DNA from 3 places in the Abyssisolibacter fermentans genome. Region 2 is predicted to be linked to each of the others. Evidence: predicted binding sites of a transcription regulator. Region 2 holds the regulator's gene; each other region holds the start of a gene.

Region 1 (7,529 bases), on a different contig from region 2:
GAAGATTTATTTCATGTACATCAATTACACCTTCTACACTGTATAGAGAGGATATTAAAGCTTTCTTTGCTTCATCTGGAATACCTTCAATTTTAATTTGTCCATTTTTGGGTAATACTTCTAAAGAAATTAAATTAATATTTAACTCATATATTTTATGTAGTATGTCTAAAGCCATTCCGATTCTATCTTTTGATAGTACTTCAAGTCTAGTATATTTTTTAGTGGTAGGACGTAGTTCTTTTTCGAGTTTAGTATGGTTATTTAAATTATTGATCTCTAATATTTTTTTAGGTTTTTGAGATATCTGTACATTTTCAGACTTTAAATTTTTCACATTAACATCCTTTCAACTTTATTATGCTAATACTTTAATTAATATTATATACATATTATGATATTTTTACAATATGATAAATTAGATATAGGTTTAATATGTAACAAAGTAAAAAGCTAGATTATTAATTTACTCCTAGGAACAAAGTGAGTAGGAATATTAGAATGCTAATAATAAATATTGTGGAAAATTGATGCAATAAAAGGATTTATAGATATAAGTATAGAAATATATGTAATGTCAAGAAATAGAATTATTGATGTAAAAACAATAGAAATTTTAGAATGTTAAAACAATATATAAAAACAATTATTAGATACATTTTACATTTCAATAAATTACAATAAGGATCATACTAAATTAATTTTGTTTTAAAATTAAAATAAAGGGGTCTTTTAAATGAAAAAAATTGGTATTATTATTTGTGGTCGTTACCAAAACTGTGGTGGTGGGAAATGTTTTAGAGCAATGAAGGAACATGTAGGGGGTTTTTCAGTATATCCTAAAGATGAAGAACTAGAAATTGTAGGTTATTCTTATTGTGGAGGGTGCCCTGGAGGTAATATAGAATATGTACCTCAAGAAATGATAAATAATGGTGCCGAATCAATTCATTTGGCAACAGGAATGGTTGTTGGATATCCACCGTGTCCTAGAATAACTCATTTTAAAGAATTTATTGAGAATCACTATAATATACCTGTCGTGATTGGAACACATCCAATTCCATTAAAATATTATAATTCACATAAAAATTTATCATTTTGGAATAAAATGAACATGGGTACTATTGCAAAACATTTAATAGAGGAAGCTGATGATATAAAAAAATCATATGATTAATATATAAAATAATCAATAATATTAAATGATTATTGGTATTTTAAAGTTAGTTGCTTGTGTTTTAGTATATAGCAAAAATTAAAGAACCTAATACCAGTTTTTTATTATACATTTATAAATCTGGTATTAGGTTTTGATTATTTAATAATTATTTTATTCAACATCCATTAATTTTATGTCATCAGGTATGATTAAATTAGCATCTGTCTTACTAATTACTTCTTCCACAGTTACGTCAGGTGCTAATTCTTTAAGTACTAAGCCTTCATCTGTTACAGATAAAAATGCTAATTCAGTTACAATTGCATCAACAACCTTTGCACCTGTTAACGGATAAACACATTCTTTTAATATTTTTGGAGCGCCTTTTTTAGTACAATGCTCAGTAGCTACGATAACTCTTTTTGCTCCAGTTACTAAGTCCATAGCGCCTCCCATACCCGGTATGAGTTTCTTAGGAATCATAAAATTAGCAAGGTTACCATCTTGGTCAACTTGAAGTGCACCAAGAACTGTAATATCAACATGACCTCCCCTGATAATAGAGAAAGAAGTAGCACTATCGAAATAGCAACCACCAGTTAAAATAGTTACAGGTTGACCACCTGCATTAGCTAAATCCTTATCTTCTTTTCCCTCTTCTGGAGCAGGACCTAATCCTAAAAATCCATTTTCAGATTGAAATGTTACTTCTATATCATCAGGAACATAATTAGCTACCATAGTAGGTAAACCTATTCCCAGATTAACTATATCACCATTATTAAGTTCTTTAGCAACTCTTTTTGCGATGAATTCTTTACTGTTCATTGTTTACCCCCTCTACAATATGATCAACAACCTCACCAGGAGTCATTACTAAATGAGGGTCAATTTCTCCTATTTCAACTATTTTTTCAGCTTCAACTATAACAGTTTCTGCTGCCATAGCTATCAATGGATTGAAGTTTTGTGTTGTTTTGCTATAGAAAATGTTACCTTTTTTATCTACAATAGATCCACCTACCAATGCTACATCAGCTTTTAATGGAAGTTCTAACAAATATTCTTTATCATTAATTGTAATTTTTTGCTTTCCTTCTTCTACTATAGTTCCAATACCAGTAGGAGTTAAAAAACCACCTAAACCAGCTCCACCAGCTCTTACTTGTTCTGCTAGTGTACCTTGAGGTACTAGAACTACTTCTGTTTCTCCTTCAGACATTTGTCTTCCTGTTTCCTTGTTAGTACCAATATGTGATGCAATTACTTTTTTTACTTGCTTATTAACAATCAATTTACCAATACCAATTTCAGGGAAAGCAGTATCATTAGCAATTAATGTTAAATTCTTAACACCTTTTTTAACTAGAGCATCTATCAATCCATGAGGGTTTCCTGTTCCGAGAAATCCTCCTATCATAATAGTCATACCATCTTTTATTTTATCTATTGCTTGGTCATATGAAATAATCTTATCCAAAGTTGCACCTCCAAATCTATCTTTCAACGAGTAAAGCAGTTCCCATTCCGCCACCAATGCAAAGTGTTGCTAATCCTTTTTTAGCATTACGTTTATCCATTTCATATAGTAATGTAACTAAAATTCTTGCGCCAGAACATCCTATTGGATGACCTAAAGCGATAGCACCACCGTTTACATTAATTATTTCTGGATTTAAGCCTAAATCTCTAGTTACTGCAATTGATTGCGATGCAAAAGCTTCATTTGCTTCAATCAAATCTAAGTCATCTATTGACCAGTTAATTTTTTCGAGTGCTTTTTTAGTTGAAGGCACAGGTCCATAACCCATGATGCTTGGATCAACACCTGCTGAAGCATATCCTTTAATGACAGCTATTGGTTTTATACCTAATTCATCAGCCTTTTCTTTAGACATTACAATAAGCATAGCTGCACCATCATTTATTCCTGATGCATTACCAGCTGTTACAGTACCATCTTTTTTAAATGCCGGTCTTAGCTTACTTACTTTTTCGATAGTAGCACCATGTCTTGGAAATTCATCTGTATCAACAATTATTGGATCTCCTTTTCTTTGTGGAACTGCAACTGGAACTATTTCATCTTTGAATCTATCAGTTTTCTGAGCTTGTTCTGCCTTGTTTTGACTAGCTACAGCAAACTTATCTTGTTCTTCTCTGGATATTTTCCATTGCTCAGCTATATTTTCAGCTGTTATTCCCATGTGATATTTGTTAAATATATCAAATAAACCATCATGTACCATGCTGTCTACTAGTTTTCCATCTCCCATTCTTAGTCCCCATCTTGCTTTAGGCAAGAGATAAGGAGCTTGACTCATGCTTTCAGTTCCTCCACATAATATGATGTCTGCATCATTAAGCATGATAAATTGTGCAGCCATACTTACTGCTCTTAAACCAGATCCACAAACTTTGTTAATTGTCATAGCAGGAACTTCGCTAGGAATTCCGGTATGAATACTTACCTGTCTTGATACATTTTGTCCTAAACCAGCACCTAAAACATTACCGATAATAACTTCATCTACCATTTCAGGTTTTATACCAGCTCTGTTTAATGCTTCTTTTGCAGCTACAACCCCTAAATTTACTGCAGATACCTTTGATAATCCACCATTAAAACTTCCAATAGGAGTTCTAACAGCTGATGCAATAACAACTTCTCTCATTGAAGCGCCCCCTTACAAGAAAATTTTAGAAATATGTTTAAAACTACTTTTTATAGTTTGCAAAATTACTCATAATATTAACAATGCATCGATATATGTAATAATAATAAAGTTTACTTCTTTCTTATTTCTATTACTGATACAGCAAAATATATGCCAAAAATATCTAAATGAAAGAAGATAGCTTTAAATAGGCATTTTGGAAGGAATAGACTAATAATAGTTAATTCATAGTTACTAATTAAAAGATAAATATATGCAATATTGCATATGCATAATAGATTTTGATTTGCATTTATGCATATAATTACTTGCATTAGGCTAATTAATGTGAGAATATATAAGTATATCCATAATTTGCAGGGAGGAAATGATATGAATGATGCATTAATTCATCCTAATCTTAATAACATTTATTTAGGTTTTGTTATAACGGATACTGAATATAATATAAAGGAATATAATTATGTTTTTAGACACTTTTTAGAAGATACTAACGAAAATATAAGTAACAAAAACTTAACTGCTTTCTTTCCTAACATTAGCAAATATGTTTTTAAAAATTATAAAGTTATTGAAATGATGAATAATAATAGTACTTTCTATGTTAAAGGGAATGAAATAAAGTTAATGGAAAAGAAATATTTTATTTTTTTCTTTGCTGATTTTTCTATAAAGTATGAACTTATTGATCAGATTAAGTACTTAAACGAACAAATATATTTTTATAGTGAAATGTTTAATAAATTACAAGATGGAATTTATATAACAGACGAAGATGGGAAAACTTTATATGTAAATGATTCTTTTGCAAATTTATCTGGTCTTTCTAGAGATGTATTAATTGGAAAGAAAGTGAATGAATTAAGAAGATTGAATATACTACCAAATTCATGCTGTAGAAAAGTCATTGAAAATAAAGCACCAGTTTCAACAATTAATAACTATTACAAAGGTCAAAAATGTCTTGTGAGTGGATCTCCTATTTATGATTCAAATAACAATTTAAAAAGAACTATTGCTGTTGTAAGAGACGTATCTGAGTTAGATCTCTTAATGAAAGAAATTGCAAAAGATGAGACGTTATCTTTAAGTTATGCAAAGAAAATCAATACTGAAATTAACTATAATAAAAATGATCAGATTGTTTCAGAGAATAAATATATGAAATCTATTTACAAAAAAATAAAGAAAATTGCGAATGTTGATAGTACAGTATTACTTTTAGGAGAAACAGGTGTAGGTAAAGATTTTATAGCTTCATATATTCATAAAATTAGTGATAGAAGCAGCACAGGTAGTTTAATTAAAATAAATTGTGGTGCAATACCTGAACATCTCTTAGAATCTGAGCTTTTTGGATATGAAGAGGGTGCATTTACAGGAGCTCAAAAAGGTGGTAAAAAAGGTCTTTTTGAGGAAGCTAACGATGGGACTTTGTTTTTAGATGAAATAGGAGACATGCCGTATACATTACAGGTTAAACTTTTGAATGCTATAAATGATAAGAAATTTCACAGATTAGGAGGGACAAAAGCTATTGAGTTTAATGCACGAATTATATCAGCAACAAATGCTAATCTTGAAAAATTAATCGAAGAAAAAAATTTCAGAGTTGACTTATATTATAGATTAAATGTAATTAATATTAGAATCCCATCTTTAAAGGAACGTAGAGAAGATATACTAGCACTTGCAAGAAGCTTTTTGGAGTATTATAATATCAAATACAAAAAATCATGTTTTTTTTCTCCAGATCTTCTAGAATTATTTTTAGTTTATTCATGGCCGGGCAATATAAGAGAAATGAAGAATTTAATAGAGAGGCTTGTAATAACATCAGATCATGCACAGATAGATTCAAATATTTTTCATGACCAAGTTTCAAATAAAATTAGAACAAGTGCTTTAGAATATCAAAAAATAGTTTCAGAATCAGAAAATGAAACATTACCACTCAAGAAACAGATGGATTCATACGAGAAATCTATAATACAGAAAACGATATCTAGTACTAGAACACTTAAACAAGCTGCTGAAAAGCTAGGAATTGATATATCAACGTTAGTTAGAAAAAAACAGAAGTACAATATATAATAATAAAAGGATTAAATTTGATTTAATCCTTTTATTATTATGGTAATTTTTTTAGTTTAATATTATTATTTACAATATAATTCAATATTCCAGATGTAATAATTAGTAAAGCTCCAATAACTGTCATAAAATCCAATGTTTCGTTCCATACCAAAAGACCAATAATACTTGAAAAAACAATGTTAGCATATGTATATATTGATAATTCACTTGCTGGTGCATATCTATATGCATAAGTCATTAGAAATTGTGCTGATGTTGCAAATATCCCTAAACTTATTAAGCGTGTTATTTGAGCCTGATTAGGAATAACAAATTGACCAGATAGCATAAAAGGTATCATTGAAATTGTAGATATAAATGTAAAGTATAATACAATAGTTTCGGGTGCATCTGTATGTCTTAGATACCTAATAGCTGTGTATGCACAACCGGCAAATAAGGCTGATGCTAAAGCTATTAGTGATGGAATTATAGTTAAATTCAATCCAGGTTTAATAACAAACCCTGCACCGAGTATAGCTAAAATTAATGATACAACTTGAAATTTTTTTATTTTTTCCTTTAGAAAAATATAAGATAATATTAATATAAAAAATGGTGAAAATTTATTTAGTATAACTGCATCAGCTAATCGAATTTTTGATAATGCCAAAAAATAACAAGCTACTCCAAGTAGTCCGCAAAAACTTCTGAATAATAATAGTCTTTTATTGTTTCCTAATAGGGGTTTACCTTTCTTCTTAACAATAATTAGAGCAAATATAAAGCCAAAAATATTTCTAAAGAATATTTTTTCTGTTACAGGTATGTTAGGGATAGATTTAACAGTTGCTGCCATTAAAGCAAAGAATAATGCAGACATAAGTATTAGAACTATTCCCTTTGATTTATTTTCCATACAAAATCCATAACCTCCTTATCCCATAATATTATTATGATAACATTTATGTATATTTAATACAATATTTATTTATAAACTATAAAGGTGCAATTTTAAACACATCTAATACCAGTCTGGTATTAAACTTAAATGTACTATTAACTAGCAACCAATATAGTTACTAGGAGACATGCAGGGTTTCTTTCTAAGGAACATTGGTGCGTATGTTTTTTCCTTCCACTTCTAATCAGAAAAAACATGTACACCACCGTGACGAGAAAGATTCCTGCATGGCTCCCTCGCTACATACTAGAGAGTTAAAACGAATTTAAACAATTATTTACTATAGAAAAATTGCAAACAAAGGCTGATTTGAATTGAAAAATTTTTCTAATGTTTTTGTACTGTTATAGTTTAAAATAGGTAATTGGATTTAGTGTTATCTAGTTATATTTTTTAATACATTAAATTTTGGAGGATTGACAATTTTTATTTTTGTCAAATAGACCTGTGAAATATGCTATAACGAATAAGCGATTCAGTTGCTAGAATGTAATTAGTGATTCTTTGTATAAATTTAAAAATGTTTGAAATAATAAATTATTGGGTATGTATGTTGAAGTTAGTATAAATCTAATATATGTCAAAATTTTCTTAAACTTCAAAGGAGGATACAAATGAAAAAAATATATTTAAAACTACTAGTAATAAT
Region 2 (7,529 bases):
TGGGGGAGAAGTTGAGAAATTTAAGGAAACCTATTCAGTTTTAGCATATGCATATTTGCCAGTTTTTCTAGGACAAATATTAATTTCCATATTAGCACTAGCTGTTGGAAATCTAAATATTCATTTTAGTTTAGCTGTACTTATGCCTAACTCAATGGCAGGCACTTTTTGGTATACTATATTACAGCAATTTGATATATTTGTTATATGGTATCAAATATTAGCAATAATAGGTATATCTTATATGTACAAATTAGAAAAGAAACTTGCTGCTATTGCAGTATTACTTTCTTGGATTACATGGATATTAATTTATACAGGTGTTAATACCTTGCTTGTATCAGCTTATGGAGCATAGATATTGACCAAAAATATATACCAAACATGAATAGTATTTATATTTATTGAAAAAATAAATATATAATTCTATTTAGGAGGTAATATTATGGCAAGTAATGATCAATTAGAAAGAGTAGCACGTAGATGTAGTAAATATAATTTCCTTAGATCATCTGGTTTAACGTCTAGTACAGGAGTAGAAAATAATAAAATTACATGTAATAACTGTAGTCATTTTATTAATAACAAGTGTAACTTAGATTTAGTAGATGAAATAATGGTTAATATGGATGAGGGTAATGATTAGAAACAGCCTATCATCTCACAAGATGAGATTAGGGCATTTATGCCCTAATCTCTTTTTCTATGATCGCCTTTTTTTGTTAAAAAGTTAGTGCTTGAAGGTATAGGTTTATCTCTTAAAATGTTGATAAAAGCCTCATCTGTACCACTTACGGTGCTTAACATACCAACAGGCATAACATTTGTTTTAGATAAGTCATTTAGAATTGTCATAAACTCACTCCCAAAGAAAGGCTTGTGTTTATTTTTAACTAAATATTAAAATCTATTAGAGAAAGTTATTACAAATTTAGTGATATTTAGAGATGGAGCATCAATTTCTTTACATAAAATAATTAAAAGTATATAATAAAACACATAAAAATTTGAGCTAAAAGCTTTTAGGGGTGATAAATTTGATTACACTTGCAATAGAAACTTCATGTGATGAGACTTCGGTAGCAGTATTAGAAGATGGAAGAAAGGTATTATCTAATATAATTGCTTCACAGATAAATTTACATAAAAAATTTGGAGGAGTTGTACCAGAAGTAGCATCAAGAAAACACATAGAAAAAATAGATATAGTTATACAAGAGGCTTTAGATGAAGCAAATGTTAATTTTGAAGATATAGACATAATAGGTACAACATATGGACCAGGGCTAGTAGGTGCGTTATTAGTAGGACTATCAAGTGCAAAAGCATTGGCATATTCCTTAGAAAAACCTCTAGTAGGTGTAAATCATATAGAAGGACATATAAGTGCAAATTATATAGCGGATTTAGAACTAAAGCCGCCATTTTTGTGTTTAGTTGTATCAGGAGGACATACTCACCTTGCATATGTCGAAGATTATGGTCAGTATGAACTATTAGGGAAAACAAGGGATGATGCAGCAGGTGAAGCGTTTGACAAAGTAGCAAGAGCTATGGGCTTGGGCTATCCAGGAGGTCCTATAATAGATAAATTAGCAGCACTAGGAGATTACACGGCTATTGATTTTCCAAGAGCGTATTTGGAAGCAGGGAGTTTTGATTTCAGCTTTAGTGGATTAAAATCTGCAGTTTTAAACTATTTAAATACTAACAAACAGAAAGGTATTGAAATAAATATTGAAAATGTAGCAGCTAGTTTTCAAAAGGCTGTTGTAGATGTACTTGTGGATAAAACTATTAAAGCAGCAGAATTAAAAAAAGTATCTACTATAGCATTAGCGGGAGGAGTTGCTTCTAATGATGGTCTCAGAAAACAAATGGAAGAAAGATGTATAAAAGAAGGTTATAAGCTAATATATCCTTCAAAAATACTATGTACTGATAATGCAGCTATGATCGGATGCGCTGCGTATTACAATTACTTAAATGGTAAAATATCAGACTTAGATTTAAATGGAGTTCCGAATTTAAAATTAGGTGAGTAAGTTAACATAAATTGTTTATTAATAGAATTATGCTGAACACAAAAGTATGAAAAATAAACATTATATTAACAAAGTTATGCACAAGTTATTCACAAAACATTGAATAATTGTGCATAACTTTTGATTTTATTAGAAGAAACCTTTTTCCCCTGTGGATAAAAAAGTGAAAAAAAGTAGATGATCTTGTGGATGATAAGTGTATATTGTGGATATTTATTTTATAATCAAAATAAAATAACAAGGCGCAAGATTACACCTATCCCGATATATATGTGGCGCATACCGATTAAGTTTAATAGGAGGTGTGCATATCTCTCACCTTGTTGAAACGGTGTGTTGCAATTACTATGTAATTGCTTCCGTTGTTATAAGAACATATTATTTATTTGTAAACATAATATGTTCAATTTAGTCGTTCAATTCTACCCATTTTTCATATACAGCTTCTAGATTGTTTTTTGTTTTAACAAGTTCCTTGTTAAGATCAGAGCTTGTTTGTGGATTATTATAAACATCTGGCTTACAGAGAAGCTGTTCATATTCATTTATTTTATTTTCTAGTTCTAATATTTTGGCTTCAGTTTCTTTAACTTGCTTTTTAAGCATACGCTGTTCTTTTTGTAGCTGTTTTTGTTTTTTTCTTTCTAATTTCATTTTAGTTTTTGTGATTTGATCATTTTCTTCAGTTTCCACAGAATTAAGTTCGTTTTTCTTTTCAACATAATAATCATAGTTACCAAGATATTCTTGCATCATATTTTTGTCAAAGTACAGTATCTTATTTGCAACTTTGTTTAAAAAATACCTATCATGAGAAATAACAAGAACTGTTCCTTCATATTTTAGGAGAGAGTCTTCCAGTACTTCCTTTGAGTCTACATCCAAATGATTAGTCGGCTCATCCATTAATAAAAAGTTAGCTTTTGAAAGCATCAATTTAAGTAGAGCTAATCTGCTTCTTTCTCCTCCGCTCAATGTTGAAATTTCTTTAAAAATATCATCGCCAGTAAAAAGGAACTGAGCTAAGATACTTCTAATCTCATAATGGTTAAAATAAGTATGTTCATCCCATATTTCATCCATAATAGTTTTATCATAATTTAAATTTTCTTGCTCTTGATCAAAATATCCAATATTTACATTATGACCTAATTTAAAGTTTCCGCTATCAAAATCTAGTTTGCCCATTATTATTTTAAATAAGGTTGATTTTCCAATACCGTTAGGACCAATAATACCTACCTTTTCATTTTTATAAATATTAAAGCCTATATTATTAAAAAGCTTTTTATTATTAAAGCTTTTAGCTAAAGCTTCAACAAAAAGTACATTATTACCACTTTTAATACTAGGCGTAAAAGTTATATTTGCTTTTTTCCTTTCGGAAGGTGGCTTTTTTAATTCATCCATTTTCTTCAACATTTTTTCTCTACTTTGAGCTTGTCTAATAGCTCTTTTACCACCAAGAGAAAGATTTTTAATTATTTCTTTTTGGCGGTTTATTTCATCTTTTTGAAGTTCATATTTTTTCTTCATTAATTCGAGCTCTTTTTTTCTTTTATCTATATATGTGCTGTAATTGCCATTATATGATTTCAACTTGGAATCTTCTAGTTGTAAAATTCTGGTCACAACATTATCTAAGAAATATCTATCGTGAGATACTATTATTATAGAACCCTTATAATCTTTAAGAAATTTTTCTAACCAATCAATAGATTCTAAGTCTAAATGATTAGTAGGTTCATCTAGTAGCAGAATATCAGGCTTTTTAAGCAATAGTTTTGCAAGAAAAATCCTTGTCTTTTGTCCACCACTTAGCTCGTTTATTGGTTGTGAAAATTGTTCTTCATTAAAGCCTAAGCCTTTTAAAACACCTTTAATTTCACTTTCATAGCCATAACCGTTACAATCTGCAAATTCTTCAGTTAGGTTAGAATATTTATTCATAAGCTTTTTTAAAACCTTAGAATCAGGATTAACGCTCTCCTTACTTATTTCATGCTCTAAATTTCTCAGCGTTTTTTCCATATTAATGATAGGCTCGAATATTTCTAAAAGTTCCTGATAAATATTATTATTACTATTCATTTTAGAATGTTGCTCTAAATGACCTATTTTAGATGTTTTAGAAGTGTAAACTTGCCCAGAATCTTTGGAAATTTTACCCATTAATATATTAAAAAGTGTGGTTTTTCCAGCACCATTTATGCCAATTAAGCCAACTTTTTCGCTAGAGTTAATAGAGAAGCTAACATCATCAAGTATTTTGTCAGTTACATAGGTTTTGCTTATATTAGTACATGATAAAACAATCATGAGAATTTCCTCCTTGCCAGAAAACATTACATATTATCCCTTATTATTCATATAGCTCCCCATAATATGCGTATAGTTCTGAATTAAAAGAATTTAATGGATATCTTATAAACGGAAGGAACATATTGATGAATCTCCTATTCAGTTACTTTATAGGAGTAAGCGATTCACGCCAAATCAAGATTTGGGTTTAATGCTCATAATTTTCTATGAATAATCTGGGATTATTATATAAAATATTTAGTTCATATTTATTTATATCATATATTCTATGATAATTCTATAAATTATAACATAACAAGGGGAGGTTAGCATATTAAAAACATGGATTTCTGATTTTTTATATTTTTAGAGATAGTATGAATTCTCACGATTTTTCAATGATTTGGGTAAAATAAATTATGTGTCAATATATATTTCTTAATAAACAACATAATTATTTTGTTTTATATTAGTACTATCTGCAATTTTCAAAATTATCTTGTAGTAAATATTAATAATTTATATTATAATATACTTTATCCTATTTATTATGAAATGCTATAAAATGCTATAATATTAAGTAATCAATAACCTATACTTTGTCTGAGTAAGCGATTCACACCATATTAGAAATTTGGGCTGAGGATTAATTTATAAATATTGATATAATTTTGACAATGAATTTTAATTAATTTTGTATCTATTGTAGTATTTATGTAAAATGATAGCTTGCGTTATAAAGCGTATTTTCATAATAGGTAGAGATATAATAGTAAGTATATATTTTATTTTAATAAGAAGCTTTTAGGCGAATTTATTTGCTTAAAGTATTGACGATAATATAAAGATTGTTTTATAATTAACACAACAAGTTATTAATTGATTAAATTTTCTGATATTGAATGTATTTAGTATTTTATTTACTATTTAATATAAACTAATTATATGATATAGTTTTATATAAAGAAGATTATATTTTAATCATGATTATTTAGTGTATAATATGAATATAATAAACTGAAAAATATAAATTGTTGCATTTTAAAAATAGAGAGGGATATGTATGGCTAAAAATAATAAGGTTTCTATGGCAGTTGTAAGAAGATTGCCAAAATATTATAGGTATTTGTCAGAACTTAAAGAGAAAGAAATAATGAGGATATCTTCTAAAGAATTAAGTAAATTAACTGGGTTTACTGCTTCACAAATAAGACAAGATCTAAATAATTTCGGAGGATTTGGTCAACAAGGTTATGGATATAATGTAGAAGACTTGCAGGTTCAATTAGGGAAAATACTTGGCTTAGACAAGGTGTATGAAACTATTATTGTAGGTGCGGGGAATTTAGGTCAAGCAATTGCTAATTATAAAGGATTTGCACTTGCAGGGTTTAAAGTAACTGCATTATTTGATAAAAATCCTAAAATGGTAGGTTTGAATATAAGAGGTATTCAAATCCATGATATGGATGAACTAGAGGATTATATTGAAAATAATGAAGTTGAAATAGGGATTATCTGTACTCCAAAAGAAGGAAGTCAAGAAATCGCCGATATTCTAGTTAATAGTGGAATCAAAGCGATTTGGAATTTTGCCCCAGCAGATTTAAAAGTTCCTGAAGAAGTTGTTATAGAAAATGTTCATCTTAATGAAAGTTTATATACATTATCTTTTCTAATGAAAAGAAATAATGATTAATAATTCAAAGCCAGAGTAATCAAACTCTGGTCTATTTGTAATGCATAGGAAATTATAAAACTTAAGATAAGTATAATTTTCGTTTTGTGGAGTGTAAATCTATATTGAAAAATATTTACAATTAAAGATTTATTCTAATGGGAGGATAATATGAAGGTTTTGGCATTAGTAGGTAAAAGCGGTACCGGTAAAAGTTATAAATCTATGCTAATTGCAAAAAAATATAATATACAATACATTATAGACGATGGTTTATTGATAAAAGGTAATAAAATTTTAACTGGAAAATCAGCCAAAAGTGAGAAAACTACAATAAGCGCAGTTAAAAGAGCATTGTTTTTAGAGGATAATCATAAATATAACGTAATTAATGCTTTAAGAAAAGAAAACCCGCAGAAATTGCTTATTTTAGGTACATCAACAAAAATGATTAATAGGATAATAGAAGCTTTAGAATTAGATAAAATTGATAAATATATTAAAATAGAAGACATATCTACTAGAGATGAAATTGATATAGCAAATAATTGTAGATTTCAGGAAGGTAAGCATGTTATACCTGTTCCTACATTTGAAATAAAAAAGGATTTTTCAGGATATTTTATAGATAAACTTAAAATATTTAAGAAAAAGGGTAGTACAAAAGAGCAATTTATTGAAAAATCTGTAGTGAGACCTACTTATAGTTATCTTGGAAAATATACAATATCTCAAAATGTATTAAAAAACCTAGTAAAATATTCATGTGAAAAAACAGAAGATATAGATAAATGCAGTAATATATATATAGAAAGTAAAGCGCAAGGAATTATTATTAATTTAGATGTAATTATGCAATATGGCAAAAATATTTGTTTTCTGATGGGAATACTTCAAAAGAGAATAATAAAGGAAATTGAACATATGACTTCATTAAATATATTGTCTGTAAATGTTTGCGTAAAAAAGTTAAGATTTAAATAATAATAAACAAATTTTAATAATTCTGTTATTTGCAAGAAAACGTTATCATAGTTTCAAATAGGATATTTTTATTTTTGTAATTTTTAAAACCTTACACCTATAAATATAAGAAAAAAATTTTTAATTTAAGGTTAAAGTAAGTTTTCGTACAAAGTATAGGTGTTTTACTTCAATAAAGTTAGTTCACTTTTTGTTTATAAAAATTGATTGAAGGTAGCTATAAATTTTTTACACGACTCAAGTGTAAATCAACCTTGCAGATTCAAGTTATTTTGTAGATTTATTATGAATTTGATTAATAAATATATTTACAAAAAAATTTGCCTGTGTTATTATTACAGTGTGAAGAGGGGAGTCCTAATTTTTAGGAAAATAATTTTAAGTTTCCAGGAAGTTAAAAAATTAACAATTTATAAGGAGGTCTTTACATGTCCAAAGCTTATATTAAAGAAGTATTTGAGAGAGTACAAAAAAGAAATCCACATGAACCAGAGTTTTTACAAGCAGTTGAAGAGGTTTTA
Region 3 (7,529 bases), on a different contig from region 2:
TATTTAATCCTTCTACTCTACCCGTCATACTTCTTGTATGATAATGATATAAAATTCTTCCTGTTGTTAACATAAAAGGATAGTCTTTATCTGGTAATTCTGCACTTTCACGATATTCCTGCGGTATGAATAGTCCTTTTCCTCTAGCACATTGTCCTTCATGTAAAAATTTAGTACCTTTATGTGTTTTATGAAGACAAGGCCATTGTAAACCTTTTTGTTCAATTCTACTATAATTTATCCCACCATATTGAGGTGTTACTCTAGATATTTCATCCATTATTTGAGATGGATGTGTATATTCTTGTTTGTATCCTAATTTGTTCATTATATCTATTAAAATTTTCCAATCAGCTTTAGAATTTCCTACCTCATTTATTGCTTTTCTCACTCTTTGAATTTTTCTTTCAGTATTTGTAAATGTACCATCTTTTTCAGCAAATGTACTTGCCGGTAGGACAATATCTGCCATTTGTGCAGTTTCAGTTAAAAATATATCTTGTACTATTAAGAATTCTGTTTTTTCTAATGCTTCTTTAACATGGTTTATATCTGGATCAGATATCATAGGATTTTCTCCCATAATATATAAAAGTTTTGTATCACCTCTTCTAGCACTATCCATTATTTCAGGTATAGTCTGGCCAACTTCCTTAGACATGCCTGTTACATTCCATGCTTTTTCAAATTTTTCAATTGCATTTTCATCAGATACCTTCTGATAACCCGGTAAATTATTAGGTAGTGCTCCCATATCACAAGCACCTTGTACATTATTTTGCCCTCTTAATGGATTTACCCCTGCTGATTCTATTCCAATGTTACCACATAATAATGCTAGGTTAGATACACTCATAACTGTATATGTTCCTGATTTATGCTGAGTTATACCCATTGCATAATATATACCTGCATTTTTTGCTTTTCCATATATTCTAGCAGCCTTAATAATATCTTCTGGATTCACTTGGCAAATCTTAGCTGCTCTTTGTGGTGTGTAGCTTTCCACCAAATCTACTAATTTTTCATAATCTACAGTTCTATCTTTAATATATAGTCTATCCTGTAAGCCTTCGTTAATTATTACATTCATCATTGCATTTAACAACGCTATATTGGTGCCTGGTTTGATTTGTAAGAATACATCAGCATCATTTGCTAAATCTATTTTCCTTGGATCAGCAACGATTAATTTTGCTCCTTTTGCTTTTGCTTGTCTCATCTGTGCACCTATAACTGGATGATTTTCTGTTGTATTAGATCCAATAACAAAAATAACTTCGTTTTCTCTAATTTCTTCTATGCTATTTGTCATAGCTCCACTTCCTAATGTAGCTGCAAGACCTGCAACTGTTGAAGAATGTCAGAGTCTAGCACAATGATCTATATTGTTTGTTTTAATAACTCCTCTAAAAAGTTTTTGAAATAAATAATTTTCTTCATTAGTACATCTTGCAGAACTTAATCCTGCAATTGAATCTCGTCCATAATTTTTAATAGTATCTTTTATCTTATTCGCTATTAATTCATATGCTTCTTCCCATTCTGCTTCGACCAATTTATTATTTTTTCTTATTAATGGTTTTTTTAACCTGTCTTTATGATTTATAAATTTGTAACCGAATTTTCCTTTTACACATAATAATCCATCATTTGAATGCCCTTGTACAGGGTTTACTCCTACAACTTTATCATCTTTTACGAGTAGCTCCATTTGACATCCTACACCACAAAATGAACATGTTGTTTTTACTTTTTTAACTTCCCATAATCTAAACTTTTCTTTAGACTTTGGCATTAATGCACCTACCGGACATGCAGATACACAATTACCACATGAAACACAATTTGTTTTATTAATACCCATTTCAAATGGCACAGTTACATGTGTTTTAAAACCTCTTTCACTAAAGGTTAACGCTTTTGTATTTTGCAATTCGTAACATATTCTTACACACTTACCACATTCAATACATTTATTTAAGTCAACATAAAAGAAAGGATTGCTATCATCAATAGGATAATTCTTTTTCTCACCATTAAAAGTTGTTTTTTTAATATCATACTTATAACAATACTCTTGTAACTTACACTCGCCTGATTTAGGACAAGTTAAACAGTCATCAGGATGGTTAGATAACATCATATCTAATATTTCTCTTCTTGCTTCTATAACTTTTGGGCTATGAGTATGTATTTTCATTCCATCTGTTGCTATTGTAGAACAAGATGTAGGTAAAGTACGCATCCCCTCGACTTCAACTATGCATAACCTACAAGCAGAATGTGGCTCTAATCTTTCATCATAGCAAAGCGTTGGTATTTCTATGTTTAAATTTCTACATACTTGTAAAATTGTTTCTCCTTCATTAGCTTCAACTTCTCTATTATTAATGGTTAATTTGATCAATTAAAATACCTCCTTTTCTATTATTACCATATAATGTAGTGCACTATAAATCTATAATTTTTATGTCTTGCATGTCTATTAAAGTATTATCATATTATATCAAACTATGTTGAAAATAATAAAGATGTAATGTAATATACTGTATACATCTTGTTAAAATTATAACATTATCTCATAAATATTACAATATAGTATTTATTTATTACTATAGAATCTTTCATTTTTTCGTTGTCTTAACCTTTATAAAAGTATTAAATAATTTTATAAATTAATAAACTATTGTAGTTATGATCGTAAGTACATTATGTTTCAATGAATTTATATGTTTTATTAGAAATTCCGAAAAATTTATGTTAATAATATAACATTTTTAATGAAATCCATAAAACTTTCATGATATAAATTTAAAGCAGTAACATCTGAATAACCTATTACTATTTTAGGATTTTTAATTCTTCATAATCTAGGTATGAAAAAAAATTTTTAATTCATATCATCTATTATAGACATTATACATTTTACTTTGTGATTTCTAATTAAGCTATTTAATTCTCCAGCTCTTTCTCTAATATTACCAGACCTATAAAAATCATATTTATCTGTTAGATTTACTTCTATAATATAAACCCCTTACTCTCAGAACTTTTTAACTCTTTTATATCTTTTAGGATATAAATATGTCGCTGAAGATGATGGCGAAAAATACCTATTGAACCTCCTGCTTTTAGTCTTTGTATTTCTTTCATCTTATCCACCCCTAAATTGTTTTTGTTAATATTTAAAACGAACCTAATTTATTCATCTATCAATTCACCTTTAATTAATACTCTTCCATTGTCAGGGCATCTCATTTGAAATGTTCTTGCTCTTGTATTTCCATAATCTAAATCACCGTTATTTAGCAGTGTATAAATACTAGGATATATACTTTGCCATAATTCATGACATATTGGAGGACATATATCTTCAACTATAAAGATATCTCCTTTTTTGTGATAGTTTCCTCTGCATTTACTTTCTAATATTGTCAGTTTAACTTTCAAATTATTTCATCCTTTCTATTTTTGAAATTATATTTTTTCATATTAACTTACAAATCCTAAAGCCATTATAATAATGCTTTTTTATTAAAAAATATGTAAAAAGCTCTATTCAGTTAAATAACTAAATAGAGCTAATTTTTCAAATTAATTCATTGTAGATTTATAGAGGGTAGCATTCTCTTTTTACATAATGAGTGTGTAAAAGTTCATGTGCTTTATGACTATTTGGCTTTTCGAAATATTCATCATAAACTTTTTTAATCATAGGATTTTTATGAGATTGTCTTATAGCTTTGTCTGCATCTTCATCATATAATGCTTTTGCTCTTTCTTTTCTAACATCTACATTCATTTTAATTTTTGAACTTACATGAGGCTGTCCTCCACCATTTACACAACCACCTGAGCAGCCCATGATTTCTATAAAGTGATATTGCTTATCACCTGATTTTACTTTTTCTAATAATTCGCTTGCACAACCTGTACTATGTGCAATTGCAACATTTACATCTAAGTCTCCAATTTTAACTGTAGCTTCTTTTATTCCTTCTACTCCTCTAACCTGAGTAAAGTTAATTTCTTTTAATTCTTCTTTTGTTATTACTTCATAAACTGTTCTTAATGCTGCTTCCATAACTCCACCTGTAGCACCAAATATAACAGCAGCTCCTGTTGATTCACCAAGAACTGAATCAAAATCTTCATTTGGTAAATTAACAAAATCCATTCCTGCTTGTTTAATCATTTTTGCAAGTTCTCTAGTTGTTAATACTGCATCTACATCACTATTACCATTATGTGATAATTCTTCTCTTCTAGCTTCGAATTTCTTCGCAGTACATGGCATTACTGAAACCACATATATTTTAGAAGGATCAATATTGTTCTTTTCTGCATAATATGACTTAACTACTGCACCCATCATTTCATGTGGTGATTTACAAGTTGATAAGTTATCTAGAAAATCTGGATAATAATGTTCACAATATTTTATCCATCCTGGTGAACATGATGTAATCATTGGAAGTTTTCCACCATTTTGAATTCTGTTTAGTAATTCTGTTCCTTCTTCCATTATTGTAAGGTCAGCTGCAAAATCTGTATCAAATACTTTATCAAATCCTAATCTTCTTAACGCAGCAGCCATTCTTCCTGTAACACGTGTTCCCATAGGTAAACCGAATTCTTCTCCTAAAGCGGCTCTAACTGCTGGAGCTGTTTGAACAACAACATGTCTATCGTCATCTTCAATAGCATCCCATACATAGTCAATTTCTTGTTTTTCTCTTAACGCTCCTACTGGACATGAAACAATACATTGACCACAATTAACACAAGGAGTTTCTCCCATTTGCTTGTCAAATGCTGGAGCAACCATTGTCTCAAAGCCTCTATTTACAAAATTCAAAATTCCTATCTTTTGAACATTATTACATACGCTTACGCATCTACCACATAAAATACATTTGTTTGGATCTCTAACTATTGATGGAGAAGAAGTATCTACTGGTCTTACAGTTTTTTCTCCTTCAAATTCTATGTCAGTAACTCCTAATTCTTCACATAGAGTCTGCAATTCACAGTTATGATTTCTACTACAAGTTAAACATTCTCTTTCGTGGTTAGACAGAATTAATTCTAAGTTAGTTTTTCTTGCTTCTCTAACTTGTTTAGTATTTGTTTTAATAACCATTCCATCAGCAACTCTTGTTACACATGATGCTTGTAGAGTTCTAGCTCCTTTTACATCTACTAAACACATTCTACAGGCTCCTGTTGCACTTACATCTTTTAAATAACAAAGAGTTGGTATTTTGATTCCAGCACTATTAGCTGCTTCAAGTATAGTATCTTCTGCTGGAACTTGAAAAGTTTTCTCATCTATAGTTATGGTAACCATACCCATTATATACACCCCTTACTTCTAATATTTTATATAGAAATTATCGTACTAGTAATTACCCTAACTTAATAGCATTAAATGGACATTTTTCCATACATGCTCCACATTTAATACATTTATCTTGGTCTATACTATGTGGTTTTTTAGCTTCGCCTGAAATTGCTCCTACTGGACAATTTTTAGCACATAATGTACAACCTTTACATATATCCTCTTGAATATTATAAGCTAATAATGCTTTACAGTTTCCTGCAGGGCATTTTTTATCTATTACATGTGCTTCATATTCATCTCTAAAATAATGTAATGTAGATAATACAGGATTTGGAGCAGTTTGTCCAAGACCACATAATGCAGATGTTTTAATATTTGCAGCTAATTTTTCTAGCTTTTCGATATCTTTTAGTTCACCCTTACCACTTGTTATCTTTTCTAATATTTCAAGCATTCTCTTAGTACCTATTCTACATGGTGTACATTTTCCACAAGATTCTTCAACTGTAAAATCTAAGAAAAATCTTGCTATGTCAACCATACAGTTATCTTCATCCATAACGATCATACCACCAGAACCCATCATTGATCCTAATGCAGTTAATGAATCATAATCAATAGGTGTATCTAAATAATCAGCTGTAATACATCCACCAGATGGTCCACCTGTTTGAACAGCTTTAAACTTCTTACCATTAGGTATTCCACCACCAATATCAAAAATAACTTCTCTTAAAGTTGTTCCCATTGGTATTTCAACAAGTCCAGTGTTATTGATTTTTCCACCTAATGCAAATACTTTTGTTCCTGGAGACTTTTCAGTACCTATACTTCTAAACCATTTAGGACCTTTATTAATTATTTTTGTTATGTTAGCGTATGTTTCAACGTTATTAATTAATGTTGGTTTGCCCCACAAACCTTTATTAGCAGGATAAGGAGGTTTATTTCTTGACATGCCTCTTTCACCTTCGATTGAAGCTATTAAAGCAGTCTCTTCTCCACATACAAATGCTCCTGCACCAAGTCTAATTTCAATATCAAAATTAAAATCGCTACTAAATATATTCTTGCCCAAAAGTCCTTTTTCTCTAGCCTGATTAATAGCTATCTCTAATCTCTGTACAGCTATTGGGTATTCCGCTCTAACATATATAAAACCTTGATCAGCTCCTATTGCATAACCCGCTATAGCCATTGCTTCTATTACACAATGTGGATCTCCTTCTAATATACTTCTATCCATAAATGCTCCTGGATCACCTTCATCAGCATTACAAATAACATATTTTTGATCTCCTTGAGCTTGAGCACAGAAATTCCATTTAAGACCAGTTGGGAATCCTCCGCCTCCTCTTCCTCTTAGACCTGATTCTTTTATTACGTCAATAATTTCAGTAGGAGTCATTTCTGTTAATACTTTACCTAAAGCCATATAACCATCTACTGCAATATATTCATTAATATCTTCAGGATTTATAACTCCACAATTTTTTAATGCTATTCTTGTCTGTTTTTTGTAGAAATTAACTTCGTTAACAGATTTAATTATATCTTCTTCTTTAGCTCCTTTGTATAAAAGATGCTTAACTATTCTTCCTTTTAATAAATGTTCTTGAACGATTTCATCAACATCTTCCAAACCAACATGGCTATAGAATGCACCCTCAGGATAAACAACTACAATTGGACCTGCTTCACATAATCCAAAACATCCTGTTCTAACAACCATAACTTCTTTATCTAATCCAGCTTCTTCTATTTTTTGTTTCATCTTTTCTTCTATTTGATCAGATTTAGAAGATGTACATCCTGTACCTCCACAAATAAGTACATGTGCTCTGTAAAAATCCATCTTTCTACCCCCTTTAGAATTAGAATTGTCTATATAACCCTTATTATTTCTATAATTTTGAATAGTGTACTGTATAATTCTGAATTATAAGATTCCAGTGAATAGATTTAATGGACATCTTGTATTCAGAAGGATTTAGTTGAATATTTGATTTCCTACGAATAATCTGGGTTTAATTATAAACTACTTTTCATATGCTCCTACAGTATATTCTGTGACTACGTTCCCATTTACAATATGCTCTGTTATAACTCTTTTAGCCTTTTCTGAATCCATGTGAACATAAGTAACCTTTTCTTCACCAGGTCTGTATACTTCTACAAT

The links. Region 2 encodes Rex, which represses fermentation and respiration genes when NADH is low (regulators of the CRP and FNR family bind a similar motif). Its sites were predicted from a motif close to ATTGTTAANNNNTTAACAAT; they were not measured.
Region 1: a site for Rex is predicted at 3,903-3,922, ahead of AYC61_RS08865 (acetyl-CoA C-acetyltransferase). Genes of this name have one in related genera too.
Region 3: a site for Rex is predicted at 2,560-2,579, ahead of fdhF (formate dehydrogenase subunit alpha). Genes of this name have one in related genera too.

Annotation. Positions count from the first base shown of each region.
Region 1 covers NZ_LOHE01000053.1:2,149-9,677, forward strand. The annotation lists gene AYC61_RS08845 (sigma 54-interacting transcriptional regulator) at 1-178, opposite strand, end outside; gene AYC61_RS08850 (CGGC domain-containing protein) at 737-1,180, shown strand; gene AYC61_RS08855 (CoA transferase subunit B) at 1,334-1,990, opposite strand; gene atoD (acetate CoA-transferase subunit alpha) at 1,980-2,642, opposite strand; gene AYC61_RS08865 (acetyl-CoA C-acetyltransferase) at 2,659-3,837, opposite strand; gene AYC61_RS08870 (sigma-54 interaction domain-containing protein) at 4,213-5,934, shown strand; gene AYC61_RS08875 (DMT family transporter) at 5,972-6,835, opposite strand; gene AYC61_RS08880 (rhodanese-like domain-containing protein) at 7,495-7,529, shown strand, end outside.
Region 2 covers NZ_LOHE01000090.1:59,566-67,094, reverse strand. The annotation lists gene AYC61_RS17435 (Yip1 family protein) at 1-358, shown strand, start outside; gene AYC61_RS17430 (hypothetical protein) at 446-646, shown strand; gene AYC61_RS21440 (hypothetical protein) at 691-855, opposite strand; gene tsaD (tRNA (adenosine(37)-N6)-threonylcarbamoyltransferase complex transferase subunit TsaD) at 1,032-2,045, shown strand; gene AYC61_RS17420 (ABC-F family ATP-binding cassette domain-containing protein) at 2,454-4,364, opposite strand; gene AYC61_RS17415 (redox-sensing transcriptional repressor Rex) at 5,410-6,045, shown strand; gene AYC61_RS17410 (Asp23/Gls24 family envelope stress response protein) at 6,196-7,008, shown strand; gene gdhA (NADP-specific glutamate dehydrogenase) at 7,437-7,529, shown strand, end outside.
Region 3 covers NZ_LOHE01000083.1:6,606-14,134, forward strand. The annotation lists gene fdhF (formate dehydrogenase subunit alpha) at 1-2,410, opposite strand, end outside; gene AYC61_RS22120 (hypothetical protein) at 3,025-3,156, opposite strand; gene AYC61_RS16560 (TIGR04076 family protein) at 3,205-3,453, opposite strand; gene AYC61_RS16565 (NADH-dependent [FeFe] hydrogenase, group A6) at 3,614-5,359, opposite strand; gene nuoF (NADH-quinone oxidoreductase subunit NuoF) at 5,412-7,205, opposite strand; gene AYC61_RS16575 ((2Fe-2S) ferredoxin domain-containing protein) at 7,389-7,529, opposite strand, start outside.